Regions from separate parts of the Metabacillus elymi genome, predicted to be linked through region 3. Evidence: riboswitches for the same ligand, from Rfam matches in the RefSeq annotation. Region 3 holds a riboswitch; each other region holds the start of a gene.
What was found. A riboswitch is a leader RNA that binds a small molecule or an ion and turns the genes downstream of it on or off. The one in region 3 is predicted to bind cobalamin.

Region 1: it holds a riboswitch for cobalamin, as region 3 does, so the genes downstream of both, HUW50_RS12675 (ribonucleoside-diphosphate reductase subunit alpha) here and metE (5-methyltetrahydropteroyltriglutamate--homocysteine S-methyltransferase) in region 3, are expected to answer to the same signal.
Region 2: it holds a riboswitch for cobalamin, as region 3 does, so the genes downstream of both, HUW50_RS24305 (cob(I)yrinic acid a,c-diamide adenosyltransferase) here and metE (5-methyltetrahydropteroyltriglutamate--homocysteine S-methyltransferase) in region 3, are expected to answer to the same signal.

Annotation. Positions count from the first base shown of each region.
Region 1 covers NZ_CP055263.1:2,653,188-2,658,643, forward strand. The annotation lists gene HUW50_RS12670 (ribonucleotide-diphosphate reductase subunit beta) at 1-454, opposite strand, end outside; gene HUW50_RS12675 (ribonucleoside-diphosphate reductase subunit alpha) at 695-2,980, opposite strand; cobalamin riboswitch at 3,123-3,302, opposite strand; gene nhaC (Na+/H+ antiporter NhaC) at 3,475-4,848, opposite strand; gene HUW50_RS12685 (universal stress protein) at 5,135-5,456, opposite strand, start outside.
Region 2 covers NZ_CP055263.1:5,265,917-5,271,372, forward strand. The annotation lists gene HUW50_RS24295 (cobyric acid synthase) at 1-434, opposite strand, end outside; gene HUW50_RS24300 (cobyrinic acid a,c-diamide synthase CobB) at 421-1,800, opposite strand; gene HUW50_RS24305 (cob(I)yrinic acid a,c-diamide adenosyltransferase) at 1,823-2,365, opposite strand; cobalamin riboswitch at 2,511-2,722, opposite strand; gene HUW50_RS24310 (DUF3052 domain-containing protein) at 2,923-3,381, opposite strand; gene gnd (phosphogluconate dehydrogenase (NAD(+)-dependent, decarboxylating)) at 3,522-4,415, opposite strand; gene zwf (glucose-6-phosphate dehydrogenase) at 4,492-5,456, opposite strand, start outside.
Region 3 covers NZ_CP055263.1:4,526,803-4,532,258, forward strand. The annotation lists gene HUW50_RS20805 (DEAD/DEAH box helicase) at 1-686, shown strand, start outside; gene HUW50_RS27185 (hypothetical protein) at 749-874, opposite strand; gene HUW50_RS20810 (phosphatase PAP2 family protein) at 1,014-1,514, shown strand; gene HUW50_RS20815 (hypothetical protein) at 1,589-1,996, opposite strand; cobalamin riboswitch at 2,355-2,550, shown strand; gene metE (5-methyltetrahydropteroyltriglutamate--homocysteine S-methyltransferase) at 2,703-4,991, shown strand; gene HUW50_RS20825 (NAD-dependent succinate-semialdehyde dehydrogenase) at 5,338-5,456, shown strand, end outside.

The sequences.
Region 1 (5,456 bases), 1.9 Mb from region 3:
TAGGTTCATTTCTCCAATATTCAAATACCTCATCTTGTATCTGCTTAGGAACAAGACTTGAGAGTACATAGGAATAGGAATGATTATGAATAACCTCTTGTTGAGCAAGAATAATCATTAAAGCATTGACGCTGGAATCTGTAATGTAGTCAGAAACTTTTCCAGCATAATCAGTTTGAATACTATCTAGAAGAGCAAGAAGTCCAATGATTTTTAAAAATGCATCTTTTTCATCATTTGTTAGATTGGGATATTGTTTGATATCCTGAGCCATGTTGATCTCAAATGGGGTCCAGAAATTTGCTAGCATCTTTTTGTAGCGTGGATATGCCCATGGGTATGTGACATCATCCCAGTTTAAAACATTTGAGCTTTCGCCATTAATAATTGCAGTTGAACGATTTGGAGCGGAAGCATCCATGATTTTTCGTTTAATTAAAGCTGTGTTTTCCATTTGGGGACTCCTTTTAACGTTTTGATTTATCAAGATAGAGAGGCTGATCTTTTACGTAAGGTCAGCTTCGGATTTTTAATCCACCAGAAATTATTTATTTTGTACTTAGTGACGGTGTCTAGCTCCAGCGCCTAGCCCCTCGAGGTCATAAGTCACAAATGAATTGAAGACAAATTACGTCTTCTATTCATTTGCGTCTTATGCTTGTCGGGGCTGAACAGGCGCTTGCGCTTTTCTAAGTTAACTAGCACATGAATCGCAGTCTTCAATTTCACTAGAGGTTGAGCGTACGTAATAAGTTGTTTTCAACCCTTCACTCCATGCAGTCATATGCAGATCTAATAAGTCTTTGGCTTTAATGTTGTTTTGTACATAAAAATTGAAGGAGATAGACTGATCGATATGACGCTGTCTTGCAGCATTTTGCTTTATGCTCCATAGCTGGTCAATAAAATAAGCTGATTTATAAAACCAGGTTGTTGTTGCATTTAAATCAGGAACTGTAACAGGAATTTTATAGTCTTTCTTTTCTTCTGAATAAACCTTTTGGAAAATTGGATCAATGCTAGCAGTACTTCCTGCGATAATCGATGTCGATGCATTTGGTGCAACTGCCATTAAGTATCCATTGCGAATTCCGAACTTTTTTACATTCTCTTGTAATAAGTCCCAATCGAATATGCTTTCCTTTGATTGATAGCCTCTTTTTTTGAAGTACGAACCAGTTTCCCATTCTGAACCTGCAAAAACGGAATAAGAGCCTTTTTCCTTTGAAAGCTCCATGCTTGCTCTAATTGTAAGATAGGATATTTTCTCATATAGCTCGTCAGCGAACTTAACAGCTTCTTCATGCTCCCACTTTATTTGTTTAAGAGCTAATAAATGATGCCATCCGAATGTACCTAGACCGATTGCGCGATATTTTTCATTTGTTAGCTTTGCTTGCAGAACCGGAATCGTATTTAAATCAATGACATTGTCTAGCATTCTTACTTGGATAGGGATGAGTCTTTCTAAAACATCATCTGTAACAGCCTTTGCAAGATTAATAGAGGAGAGGTTACAAACGACAAAATCACCAGGTGTTTTAACGGTAATTATTTTTCCGTCCTCTGTATAATGCTCCTCAACAGTTGTAGCGCTTTGATTTTGAGTGATTTCTGTACAAAGATTGCTGCAGTAAATCATTCCTTTGTGAGAATTAGCATTCTGTCTGTTCACTTCATCACGATAGAACATATATGGTGTACCTGCTTCTAATTGGCTGATCATAATACGTTTCATTATCTCAATAGCTGGAATCTTTTCTTTAGAAAGTTGTTCGTTATCGACACATTCCCAGTACTTTTGACGGAAGCTACCATTTCCTTTTTCTTCGTCGTAAAAGTCCTCAATGCTATATCCCATTACTTTTCGAACTTCATGTGGATCAAATAAATACCAATCCCCGCGGGCTTCAACCTGCTCCATGAATATATCTGGAATACAAACACCTGTGAATAAGTCATGGGTACGCATTCGTTCATCACCATTATTAAGTTTAGAATCTAGGAATGAGTAGATATCTTTATGCCAAACATCTAAATAAACAGCGATTGCACCTTTTCGCTGTCCTAGTTGGTCTACGCTAACTGCTGTGTTGTTAAGCATTTTCATCCAAGGAATGATTCCAGATGAAACACCTTTAAAACCTTTTATATCACTTCCGCGGCTCCTGACTTTTCCTAGGTATGCACCAATCCCACCACCTGATTTTGAAAGATTAGCAATATCGGTATTACTATCAAATATTCCTTGTAAGCTATCATCAATCGTATCAATAAAACAACTAGATAATTGCCCTATAGGTTTTCCGGCATTTGATAATGTTGGAGTGGCTACAGTCATATAAAGATTACTCATGGCCCAATAGGCTTGTTTAACAAGTTCTAGGCGTCTTTCTTTATGCTCCTCGGCCATAAGTGTCATTGCGATAATTAAGAACCTTTCTTGTGGAAGCTCTAAGGTTTGTTTTGTAAAATCACGTGTTAAGTAGCGATCTGCTAAGGTTCGAAGCCCAATATATGTGAATAACTGATCCTTTTCAGGTTGGATAAATGAGCCAACTTGTTCAATTTCTTCTTTTGTATAAAGATCAAGCAGCTTAGAGTGGTAAAGACCCTTTGAAACTAATATCTCAATTAAATTATTGAAACTACCATATTTTTGATTTTTGTCATATCCACGGTTAGCTGCTGCTTCCTTGTAGAGTTTTGTTAAATAAATTTGAGCGCAAAAGTAAGTCCATTCTGGCTCTTGTTCATTAATATTAGATAATCCCTCTAAAATAAGTAAATTTGTGAGCTGTTCAGTCGTATAGGAATCTCTCTGGAGAAGGGTGTTATTGATCCTGTTAAGATAATTATCTATATATAGTGAAGGGAATTGTTGATGGATACTGCTAATAAATGTAGTAAGTTTTGTTGCGTTAAATGATTCTTCATTTAAGCTATCAATAATGATAGGTGTAGTTGTTGTCGTACTCATGTTAATTCCTCCATAATCTTTTGGTAAATAAAAAAACCGCTCGAGAATGAGCGGATAAAACGACAGATAAGAAGGGCAGGAATATAGTTAAGCCCATAATTACTTACTATCGTTTCATCTTCTCAGTCCCCGAAGAAATTGAAACTTTAGCAAGCTTTAGGTAGGTCTCCTGACTTGTGCTCGTCCTACTACGAGGCCTTCCCATACATGATAATGTACAGTGGCTATCTCAGTTCGTCACACTTACAGTTGCGGGGACAGTTCTGGATTTACACCAGATTCCCTTTTCAGCCTTATAGGCGCCTATCGCTTGCAAAGATACAATATATAGTTTTTACGTTTGTGATTCTGTCAATATGTAGTTAATTGTTCTATTTACATAATAAGGCACACTTGCAAATTAATCAACCAATACTTTCTAATTGTCGAAATTTATCTACTTCAATAGAATTTTGGAAGAAAAAAATAAGATCTGACTTACTAGGTCAGATCCGTTAAGAAGTGGTTTTTACTTTACTAAAAAATCCAAAAAGGATCGAAAAGAAAGGTGATAGATACAAAAAGAAAGCAAAAGGTAAAAAGGCGATTACTGGAACACCAAGTGTTTGAGCAAAGAAAGCACCACTTACGCCCCATGGGATCAGTGGATTTATCAAAGTTCCAGCATCTTCAAGTGTTCGTGACAAGTATTTACGCTCAAGCTTCATTTTGTCATATATGCCTTTAAAAGATTGGCCTGGAATGAGAATTGATAAGTACTGTTCACCTGTTAATAAATTCACCCCAAACGAAGATGCTGCTGTTGATAGAATCAGCTGACCTTTTGTTTTAACGCGCTCTATCAATCCATTTAAGAGGGTCGGAATGATGTTTAACATATCGAGTAATCCGCCAAAAGCAAAAGCAATCAGGATGAGTGAAATCGACCACATCATTGATTGAAGTCCACCACGGTTCATCATATTGACAACCTGTGCATTTTCAATTGTGAAAGTTGTACCGTTTTGTAAAACATGAAGGAATTCGCTTAATTTTACTCCTTGAAATCCTATAGCTGTTATCCCTGCTGTAATAATTCCAACGATTAATGCTGGTACGACTGGTACCTTTCGAATGGCTAAAATTATAACTAATACTGGTGAAAGCAGTGTAAGACTACTTATTTGGACATGGGTTTCAATTATATTTATCATGTTTGTCATTTCAGACAGTGATGCTGAATGGATAGGAGTGATTCTCCCAATTATGAAAAAAATTAAAGTTGTAATAAGAATGCTAGGAATAGTTGTTTTGGTCATATGTCTAATATGTGTGAAAAGCTCAACAGATGAAACACCTGATGCAAAATTTGTTGTATCAGACATTGGAGACATCTTATCACCAAAGCAAGCACCGCAAATGATAGCACCTGCTACCCATGGGGCAGGTATGCCAATAGCGATTCCAGCACCCATAAGAGCTACGCCAACAGTACTAACTGTAGTAAATGAGCTTCCAACAAGGCTTGAGATAACCATACAAGAAAATAATGAAGTAATTAGTAAGTAGTTCGGATTAATTACTGTTAGGGCATATACCATTACTGTAGGTATCGTTCCGCTACTCATCCATGCACCAATTAAGATTCCAATTAATGCGAGCACAATTATTGGTTGAATTCCGCTCTGAATACCTTTAATCATTCCTGTTTCTAACTCTTTCCATGTATAACGTTTTATTAACCCAAGAGAAGCCACAACAACTAAACAATTAAGTAAGGCAAGATGTGGTTCTGTCTTTAATACAAATAGACTGGTAAAGATGATGGCCAAAATAAGAAATAAAATTGAAACTGCTTCTTTAAACTGAAAAGTCTTTTTATCACTAATCATATACTTGCTCCTTTATGGCTTAAACGCTTTTATGCTTTTTTGCACAAAAGTACACCACAAAATATTATATCAATCTAATAATATATGTCAATCACTAAAGGTTCTTAATGTTAATGTGTGCTGTTTGATCATTGATTATATGGGGTTTTTGATGTATTGTTTTGAATTTTCACACTTCACTAACAAAAAGTAAGAAGAGAGCTATTTTTTTGAAATAGCAGTTGGGGATTGATTCTGCTAAATAAAAAAAGATAGACATCATAAGTGTCTACCTCATATATAATCATTTAGCAATTAATACAGGAATGTTAGAACGATGTGAAACCTTTTCACTAACACTACCAAATAATAAACGTTTTAATCCACTAATATCACGACTGCCAACAACGATTAAATCAGCATTATGTTCAGTTGCAAATGAAACAATTGCTTCGGAAGGTTCACCGTAGGTAACATTTACATTTCCTTTAATATTATGATGATCCAATATTCGTCTTGCTTCACTTTCCAAAGCCTGTGTTTCCTTACTATGCTCTTCTGTGTCTTCATGTTCGGTTGGCACGGGCATAATTGGATAGTGCCTCATGTCATTTGTTTGGTAACTG
Region 2 (5,456 bases), 740 kb from region 3:
ACTTCCGCAGGACTTCCTGCCCCCTCTATTACAATTCGTTCAAACGACGAAGCGAGATTTTGATAGGATTCTTCAATAATTATTTTCGCTGTATCATAATAGTCGCTGCGATAGTTTTGCGCTTTCATGCTTTTAAGAGGTTTCCCATGCACAACAATTTGCGCTTCGTTATCTCGTGTTGGCTTAATTAGAATTGGATTCATCTCTGTTGTTGCAACGGTCTCAGCTGCTTCTGCTTGAATTCCTTGTGATCTGCCAATCTCTTTTCCATCAAGAGTAATATAGGAATTCAACGCCATATTTTGCGATTTAAATGGGGCAGTTCGAAAGCCATCCTGAGCAAAAATTCTACACAATGCTGTAACTAGTATACTTTTACCAGCATCTGAATGTGTGCCCTGAATCATGATAGGAATTGCTTTACCGTGAGCCATGTTTCTTCATCTCCACACATTTTTCAATAAAGTTTTCCACTAGCTCTGGACAGGATGCAAAATGAATATGGGTATAGCCAGCGATTAGATTCTTTGTTAAATAGCCCTCTTCACCTTCACCAAATACCCCTTTTGTATGGTATGCATTTCGTCTTGCATTACTAGAATAGTAGGAAGAATAATGGTACTCATGTCCCCGAGCGGTGTGCTTCTGTGTAAGCAGAAAATTTCCCGGTAGACCTGTAATCTCCCGATAACCAATTGCAGCTAACTTGTCACCCATTTTTATTTTTCCAGGAATAACCCCGACCATAGGATATTGTTTGCCTTCAATCGTTTCGATTGATTCTGCTAAATACATAAAGCCACCACATTCAGCTAACGTAGGTAGTCCTTGCTCGATCCTTTTTTTAATCGATTGATTGACTGCACTTTGCTCTGAAAGCTCTTTCGCAAATTGCTCTGGAAAGCCGCCTCCTATATAAAGTCCGTCTGCCTCTTCAGGGATCGTCTCACCTTTTAATGGTGAAAAATAAAGACATTCAGCACCATAGGCTTCAAGTAATTCAAGGTTTTCTTGATAATAAAAACTAAAGGCTCTATCCTTCGCAATTGCTAGCTTGATCCCTTTTGATGAGCGTTGTTTGAAAATTGAATCCGTTACATTACTCTCTAAAGGCTTTCTCATACTAAGTTGTAACAATTTATTTACATCGATTGTTTGTTCAACTAATTCACCTAACTTTAAAAATAGCTCATTCAAATCACCACGCTCTACTGAAGGCACAAGACCAAGATGTCTTTGGGGCATCTTTACGCTAGAATCATTTAATAAGTAGCCACAAACTGGAACACCACATTCCTGTTCAACAGCTTCTTTTATTATTTTGTAATGGCCAATACTTCCGACCTTGTTTGCAATAACGCCAACAATATTTACATGTGGTTCAAATAATTGATACCCTTTAACAATAGCTGCAGCACTTCTAGCCATCTTACTGCAGTCAACAACTAATAATGTAGGACAATCTAGCAACATACTAATCTCAGCTGTCGAGCCTTGATTTGAGTCAGCTGATTTACCATCATAAAATCCCATTACACCTTCGATAATTGAAATGTCAGCACCATTACTACCCTGTATAAATACTTCTTTCAACACATCTTTAGAAAACATCCAACTGTCTACATTACGAGATGGCCGTTCCGTAACCGCGGTATGAAAGCTTGTGTCTATGTAATCTGGACCACATTTAAAGCCTTGAACATTGAGACCTCTTTTTTTTAGTGCAGCCATTAAACCGATTGTAAACGTAGTTTTGCCAACTCCACTTGATACTCCTGCAATAACTAAACGTTGTGACATAGCTCTCCCTCCTATTCGAAAATTAGAATTCGATTCCTTTTACTGCTGGTATACCTTCGTCATAATAATGCTTTTCTACATCTACGACTGAAACTAGGTCTGCCAATTCTTTTATTTCTTCCTTTGCATTCCTACCTGTAATGACAAGATGAACATGTGGTGGCTTCGTTTGAATAAGCTCTTTTACCTCATTGATTGGGAGAACGTCATCAATTGGAAATGAATCGATCGCAAGTGCGTTATTTAGTTCATCTAAAATTACTACATCATATTTTCCAGACATAACGGTCTCTTTTGCAATCCTCCATGCTGACTCTAATGCATTTCTATGAACCTCTGGAGTTTTTGTCCATGTAAAGCCCTCACCCAGCTGAATCATTTCAACTCCTAACTTTTCTAGCGATACTTTTTCTCCATACGATCTTCCTTTTGATTTTATAAATTGTAAAATCTTTACTGACATTCCCTGACCAACTGCTCGTACTGTAAGACCGATTGCGGCTGTTGTTTTACCTTTACCATTGCCTGTGAAAATGAGTGTTAATCCTTTTTGTTTTTCTTCCACCTGATATTCCCCCTACCAATTTATTGAACAAAAAAACGCCTATCCAATACGGAAAGGCGAGAGTTTAAAAGAATAGTAGTTAATTCGAGTGTCCTCTAATTAATTTCTCCTCTTATTCTTTCAATTCCCTTTTCCTCGAAGGTTACTTGATTTGGACAAATAGGCAGGTCTCCTGGCTTACACATCATTGCTTTTACAACCCCCTTCCCATAACATGTGTTACAGTGGGTTTAGGTTGTTTCACTCCGTGATTACAGTGGCGGGACCGCGTTGGATTTACACCAACTTCCCTATTATTCTTACCATAGTTAGATGTTATTTTTAACAATGGTAAGAACCTATTTGCTACTATTCGTTTTATTGAGTCTACGTAATTATAAGAGAATTGATAATGATTGTAAACGGACACCGGTCAAACTCTTGTGTAGGTATCCTCTTAAGTACTTTATCTCATCTCTTTTTATTAGGTGCAAAGTTAAGTGAATAATTAGTGATGACAAAAATCCTTTTATCTAGATTTGAGTGAATATATGCGAGAAGGAAGTTTTTTGTTTTCCTTACTGATCTGTACGTATTTTTCCTTTTTCCGTAACAGCAAACTTTCGTGTCATCGACTTAATATTTTCTACCTTGCGAAAACGCAGAGCTGACCAATCCTCGTCGATAGCAATTTGTCGAACAGGCTCGTAGCCTTCATTGGTAAGCATTTTAGTTACACTTTCACGACTGCAATCTGACCCTTTGTAAAGTTTTGATGATTTCTTAGGATAGCAAAGCCAAAAGAGAGCATCTTCTTTTACATAGGCTTCAGCGCTACGAGCAAAAGTTTGCAACTCCACATTAGATGTACCGAAAACTTGTACAAAATCATATCCTTCATCCTCAGCATTAATATGTATTTCACCTTCAAACCCAGTCATAACCTCTTCATATGCTTTTGGTGCATTTATAATTAATATATGTTGTCCTTGGTCTTTAAATTGTAGCTTCTTAATAACCGGATGAATATCTGACATTTTTATTTCATTCCTTTCTTTTGCTCTTACGATCTGAATCAATATAATCTCCCTATTTATATCATCACATAATTCTTTAATCAACATTAAGAAAACAAAAATATAAGAGAGTCAAAAGACTCTCTTATGATATCTATATTTCACTTTTTCTCAACAGCATGTCCACCAAATTCATTTCGTAATGCTGCTACAACTTTTCCAGTAAATGTATCATTCTCCAAGGATCGATAACGCATTAAGAGTGACAGGGCGATTACAGGAGTAGCTGCTTGTAAATCTAATGCAGTTTCAACTGTCCATTTCCCTTCACCTGATGAGTGCATGACTCCTTTAATATCTTCCAATTTTCCATCTTTTGAAAATGCACTTTCAGTTAACTCCATAAGCCATGAACGGATAACTGAACCGTTACTCCAAACTCTAGCTACTTTTTCATAGTCATATTCAAATTCACTCTTTTCTAAAACTTCAAATCCTTCACCGATCGCTGCCATCATGCCATATTCAATTCCATTATGAACCATTTTCAAAAAGTGACCACTACCAGATTTCCCAGTATATAAATAGCCTTTTTCAACTGCGGTATCTCGGAAAATTGGTTCTACAATCCTCCAAGCCTCTGGATCTCCGCCTACCATATAATTTGCACCATTACGAGCACCTTCCATGCCACCTGATGTACCTGCATCAAGAAAGCTTACCCCAATTTTTTTGAATTCTTCAGAACGGCGAATTGATTCTTTATAATGTGAATTACCAGCCTCAATGACAATATCTCCGGCTGTTAAGAATGGGGTCACATCGTTAATTAATGAATCTACAACTGAATGTGGGACCATAATCCACAATACTCTTGGCTTTTCCAACGATTGAACAAGTTCTTTTAAACTTAAAGTACCTTTGGCACCATACTCTTTAATTTCCTCGATCGCACTTGAATTTATATCGAACGCAACAACTTCGTGATTGTGGTCAAGAAGATTCTTGCTAATGTTTAATCCCATTTTCCCTAGACCAATGACTCCTACCTTCACATTCTCTACCTCCTAGCAAAGTTATTCGAATTTAATCACACTAAAAATGTTACAAAAAAGTTGTTCTTTTTAATCATTAGCTTTCTTGAGGAGCAACCTTTGATGATTCAAGAGATTTTTTGTCTAACCACCAGCCAAATCCATCATCTTCAAGTAATCGATGAGAAGCATCCGGTCCATAGGATCCTGATGGGTAAATATGAAGAGGAACAAGATTTTCTTCAAATGCTTCTAGAATAGGTTGAACCCATTTCCAAGATAGTTCAACCTCCTTCCAATGAGCAAAGAAAGTAGCGTCTCCTTCAAAAGCATCTAATAGTAAGAGCTCATAAGCTTTTGGAACATCGTCTTGGTCAGCTGAAAATTCGATGTTTATTGGCTCGATTTTTCCATCCTTTAATGGATTTTTACTATTTAATTGTAAAGATACTCCTTCGTTTGGGTTAATCCCGATGATTAATAAGTTTGGTGTTGGGTCCTCGTTTTGATTAACATATAACTCTTTTAAAGGATTTTTGAATTCAATGACTATACGTGTGGACTTCTTCTTCATTCGTTTGCCGGTTCGAATATAAAATGGTACTCCCTGCCAAAAAGGGTCATCTATCCACAATCGAACGGCAACAAATGTATCATTTTTAGAAGATGGTGTAATTCCAGGTTCTTCTATATACCCGATAACTGATTTTCCATCAATTTCACCTGAACCATATTGACCTCGAATAACATCTGAACGAACATTTTCTTTTTTCAATGGACGAACAGATTCAATGATTTTCTTTTTTTCATTTCGAATATCTTCTGCAGTAATTCGTTTTGGTAAATGCATGCTTGTCATCATTAACAATTGCATCATATGATTTTGAAACATATCGCGAATTGCGCCAGCTTTATCATAATAGCTTGCTCTTTTTTCGACTCCAACTGTTTCACTTGCAGTAATTTGAATATTGGCAATGTGTTGATTGTTCCACAGAGTTTGAAATATCGGATTTGCAAATTCTAATGCCTCCAAGTTTTGCACCATCGGTTTACCTAGAT
Region 3 (5,456 bases):
TTCAAGTAAAAGCGAAAAGAATAACAGTTGATGAGATCAGACAAATTGTTATTGAGACAACGGATCGTCGAAAGCAGGGGACATTGTTACATTTATTAGAAGAGCATCGTCCTTTTTTAGGAATTATCTTTTGTCGAACAAAAATTCGAGCGAAAAAGCTTCAAGAAGCTCTTATCGCCAATGGCTATGAATCTGACGAACTCCACGGTGATTTAACACAAGCAAAGCGTGAAAAAGCGATGAAGCGATTTCGTGAAGCGAAAATTCAATTTTTGGTTGCTACAGATGTCGCTGCAAGGGGATTAGATGTAGAAGGTGTAACACATGTATTTAACTATGATATTCCACATGATGTTGAAAGCTATGTTCATCGGATTGGCCGTACAGGACGAGCAGGTGGAGATGGTGTTGCCTTTACATTAGTTGCTCCCAAGGACATTGATTTCTTACGTATGATAGAAAAAGGGATTGGTCAAACACTAGAAAAGCAAGTGATAAAAGGGATAAGTATTCCTGATCGTGATGATTATGAGCAGGAACGAAACTCACAAATAAAAAAGGTACGCCGTACAATTGGAAAAGACAAAGCAGGCAGAGCATCTGAAGCTCCATCTAGAAATAGAACAAATGACAGTAGGAGAAAGAGTAAAACAAGTACTTCTTCGAGGTCTAAAAGGACCCGATAATATCTTGGGAAATGAGAAGAGAGAGGACTTCAACCGTCTTTAGTTGAAATCCTCTCTCTTTTTTACTTTTGTAAATCCTGCTTCGTTTTTTCGCTTCTAATATTTATATCCTTCGAGAATTCTGTATCCTGCTTTTTGTTATTGGGGTATTTGTTTTTTCGTTCGCGGTTATCATTGCGGTTTGTCATTTTTGTACCTCCTCTCCTTGGTGATCATAACTATTATGTGCAATAGAAATATTTTTATTTTCTATCTAATTTTCATTTTTTACATACTCCATGATGATTAGAGAATAATAATGTCGACAAAAAATTTAGGAGCTATTTTATGGATCAGAGGCTATTTAAATGGATAAATGACTTAGCAGGAAAAAATACTTTCTTAGATAATATCATGATCTTTGCCTCAAATAAGATGCGCTATATTTTCGCATTTGTTTTATTTTTACTGTGGCAACGAAAAGGTCAAAAAAGGAAAGTATTTTATCGCTCATTGATTTCGCTCATGATTAACTTATGTATTAATGTTCTAATAAAGCAATATAAATTTAGACCAAGACCGTTTATAACCCGTAAAGCCAATCTTTTAATTCCTTCAAAACTTGATTCAACTTTTACAAGTAAACACACTTTGCTGGCCTTTTCTGTTTCAACGATGATCTATCTTTCCAACAAAATTGTAGGCTGCATTATGTTGGGGTTATCAGTACTAATTGGTGTTTCACGAATATGGACGGGGGCTCATTATCCGTTTGATATTATTAGAAGTGCTTTTATAGGTTGTATAGTAAGTAATATTATTAATATGTCTTCGCTGATAAGAAAATAAATATCAAAAACAAGGATGATAGGAGGATATAATTCTTTTATCATCCTTGTTTTTATTCATATAGAACGAATTAATTAAAAACCGCCTTCACCTGGAGTAAAAGGAAAATCAAATTTATTTTCTACTGCACGTAGTCGTTGGTTTAAACGGTTTAATCGGCGAGTATGTTGTTCAACTCTATCATTAACTTGTGTTACTTGCTGGTTCACTCGGTTGAATTCACGATTTAATCGATTGAACTCTTGATTTATTCGTTTTTGCTCATCGTTTTGTCTTTTTAATTCATTATTAAGTCTTGCCAATTCTCGTGTTTGTCGTTCATTTTGTCGTTCTAGTGCAGCTACTCTTCTTTCAAGAGCTGGTTGTCTAGTATCCTCAAATTGTTCCTGATGTTGAACGAATGGAGGATAGTCATTTGGACTATAAAAATTAGGTTGCTGTGGGATAAACTCATGATAATATCCGTATCCGTATGGGTTCATGAAGGAAACGCTCCTTTTTTTATATGGTTGAAATCCTTATAAGTTTATGTGGGTTTTAGCGGACTGTCACGGCTCATGCCTATATGTATGGGCCATATCTTCCTAGTTATTTCTCGGGAAAGCGCAGAAACCAACAAGATGTTACATGTTATTCGATTTTTAAATGAAATTTGTAGAGAGATTCTGGTTAGTATGAATCGTGATGGAAATCGATTTAATTACATAATAATGTTATGTGAACAAGAGTATAATTATATACGACCTAGCATAATAAGAAACGATATTTAGAAAAAAAACTTGCTAAATAACGAAAAATGATATAATCTAAGTCACATGTTTTAAATATATTTTAAAATTTAATAATGTTCAGTCAATGGGTGTTAAAAGATAATAAAGACTTTTAACTTAAAAGGGAAGTTCGGTGTAAATCCGACACGGTCGCGCCACTGTTATGGGGAGCTTCATATCGCAATCCACTGTTTCAAGCATGAAATGGGAAGGGATATGAAGTGAGGAACCTAAGTCAGGAGACCTGCCTATTGTGTGCACTTATTACCTACGCGAAATAGGGAGGAGTGGTGGTCATATGTTGAACCCTTTTATTCATTTCAACTCTAGTTAACTATGTCTATCAATCGTCTCTCTATTAATCCATTAGAGAGGCTTTTTTATTTGAAAAATAAACTACATAGAAGGAGTTAATAAAATGAGTATAAAAAGTTCAAATATCGGTTATCCAAGAATTGGTGAGAATCGTGAGTGGAAAAAGATTTTAGAATTATTTTGGTCAAACGAAATATCTGAGGAACAGTTTTATAGCGAAATGGAACAAATTCGCTTATCACATCTTAGAAAACAGAAAGAAAAAGGAATTGATCTTATTCCTATTGGTGATTTTAGTTATTATGATCAAGTGTTAGATACGGCTGCAATGTTTGGACTTATACCTGAGCGCTTTAAAACCGGTGAAACAAAGATTTCCCTTAAAACCTATTTCGAGATTGCTAGAGGAAGCAGCGGGAAAATTGCGTCAGAAATGACGAAGTGGTTTAATACAAATTACCATTATATCGTGCCAGAGTTAAAGGACGCAAAGCCTACTTTATTAGAAAATCGTTTACTTAACTTGTATTTGGAAGCTAAGAATAAGTTAGGAATACATGGTAAACCGGTTATCCTTGGTCCAATCACATTACTTTCTTTATCTAAAGGATTTGATGAGCAAGAAAGAGCTGAGTTATTAAATTCACTAATAACCTTATATATAGAAGTATTTAAACAACTAAAAGAAGCTGGAGCAGAATGGATTCAGATTGATGAACCAATCTTGGTTAAGAATGTAGAGAAAGAGATAATTAATGAGCTTAAAGAAGTATATACTGCTTTCCAAGGTGGAGTTCCAGATGTAAAGTTCATCCTTCAAACCTATTTTGAAAGCATTGAATTTTATGAAGAGATAACTCAACTACCAGTACAAGGTATTGGTCTTGATTTTGTCCACGATGAAGGTGTGAATTTTGAAAATATAAAAAAATATGGTTTTCCAAATGACAAGGTGCTTTTTGCAGGTGTCGTTGACGGCCGTAATATTTGGAAATCAAGCTTAACTGAAAAAGCTTCTCTATTGAAAGAATTAACTAGCTTCGTTGATGAAAATCAACTTATTGTTCAGCCATCGTGTAGTTTGCTTCATGTTCCAGTAACGGTAAAAAGTGAGCAACAATTAGACACGCAAATAAAAGATGCATTAGCATTTGCTGATGAAAAGCTTGAAGAAATTGTCTACCTAACAAAGTTTGCTAACGATGAATTAGGTGTTGCTGAACTAGAAATCTATGATCAAGCAGTTCATTCGTTGAAAAATTCTGCACATCGTAATGTTCAAATAGTTCATGACGCGATGAAAAATAGGAAAAATGACTCTTCATCACGGATTGATTCAAAAATTCGTAAGGAATTACAAGCAGAACAATTTCAATTACCAATCCTTCCTACTACAACAATTGGTAGCTTCCCACAAACAAAGGAAGTACGTAAACAACGATTGAAATGGAGAAAAGGTGAGCTATCTGCTGCGAAATATGAGAAATATATTCAAAGTGAAATAAAGAAATGGATTGATATTCAAGAAGAGCTTGGATTAGATGTTCTTGTTCATGGTGAGTTTGAGCGTACAGATATGGTTGAGTTTTTTGGAGAAAAACTAGAAGGTGTCGCGATAACGAAATTTGGTTGGGTTCAATCGTATGGCTCCCGTTGTGTGAAGCCTCCTGTTATTTTTGGTGATGTTTATGCAATAGAAAACATGACCGTTAAGGAAACCGTATATGCCCAATCTCTAACAAAAAAACCAGTGAAAGGAATGCTAACTGGACCGGTAACGATCATAAATTGGTCATTTGTCCGTGATGATATTAGCCGTACTGACGTGTTAAATCATGTAGCCTTAGCGATTCGCGCGGAAGTTAAAGCACTTGAGGCAAGTGGAATTAAGATGATTCAAGTAGATGAAGCTGCTTTACGTGAAGGGTTACCATTAAAAGAAGAAAAAACAGAAAACTACTTAAACGCAGCAGTTTATGCATTCAAATTAGCTACATCATCTGTGGAAGATAATACACAAATTCATACACATATGTGTTACTCGAATTTTGATGATATTATTCATGCAATCGATGAACTTGATGCAGATGTAATCTCAATTGAGACATCTAGAAGTCACGGTGAATTAATCGCTTCCTTTGAACAGCATCATTACAATAAAGGAATTGGTTTAGGTGTTTATGATATTCATAGTCCACGTGTTCCAACAATTGACGAATTATCACAAAATATTAAACGTGCACTTGAAGTGTTGGATTACCATGCTTTTTGGGTCAACCCGGACTGTGGCTTGAAAACAAGAGGGGAAGCTGAAACGATTGCAGCATTAAAGGTAATGGTTGAAGCGGCTCTCAATTATCGAGAAAAACTTTATACTGTTGAGACTGTTTAAATAAATTTTTTAGAATGTGATAAAAGGTTCTATTAGATAGAAGAAAGACGAAAGGCACTACTACTGTTTTGGTATGTAGTGCTTTTTTGTCTAGAAAAACAATACTCAGTATTATGTAACAAATGTATTAAATATCTGTGCTTATTAGTTTTGTCTTGTATTAATGCTTTATTATGATTTAAGCTTACAGTAACAGTTTCACTGAGAAATCTATGTAATCCATGAAAATAATGGCTTACATAGATTTCTATGAACTATGAAGTTATTTTTCTATGATCATCCAGATAAAATTCAGAAAAGATTAATAAGCATTACTTATAAGGACAAAAGCTAAAGGAGGTACATAATGGAACATTATCAAATGTATATTAACGGAGAGTGGCTAGGGGAACATTTACCAACGATCGAGGTTATGAATCCGGCTACAAACGCTTGTTTTGCGACTGTTCCAAATGGAGGAAGAGT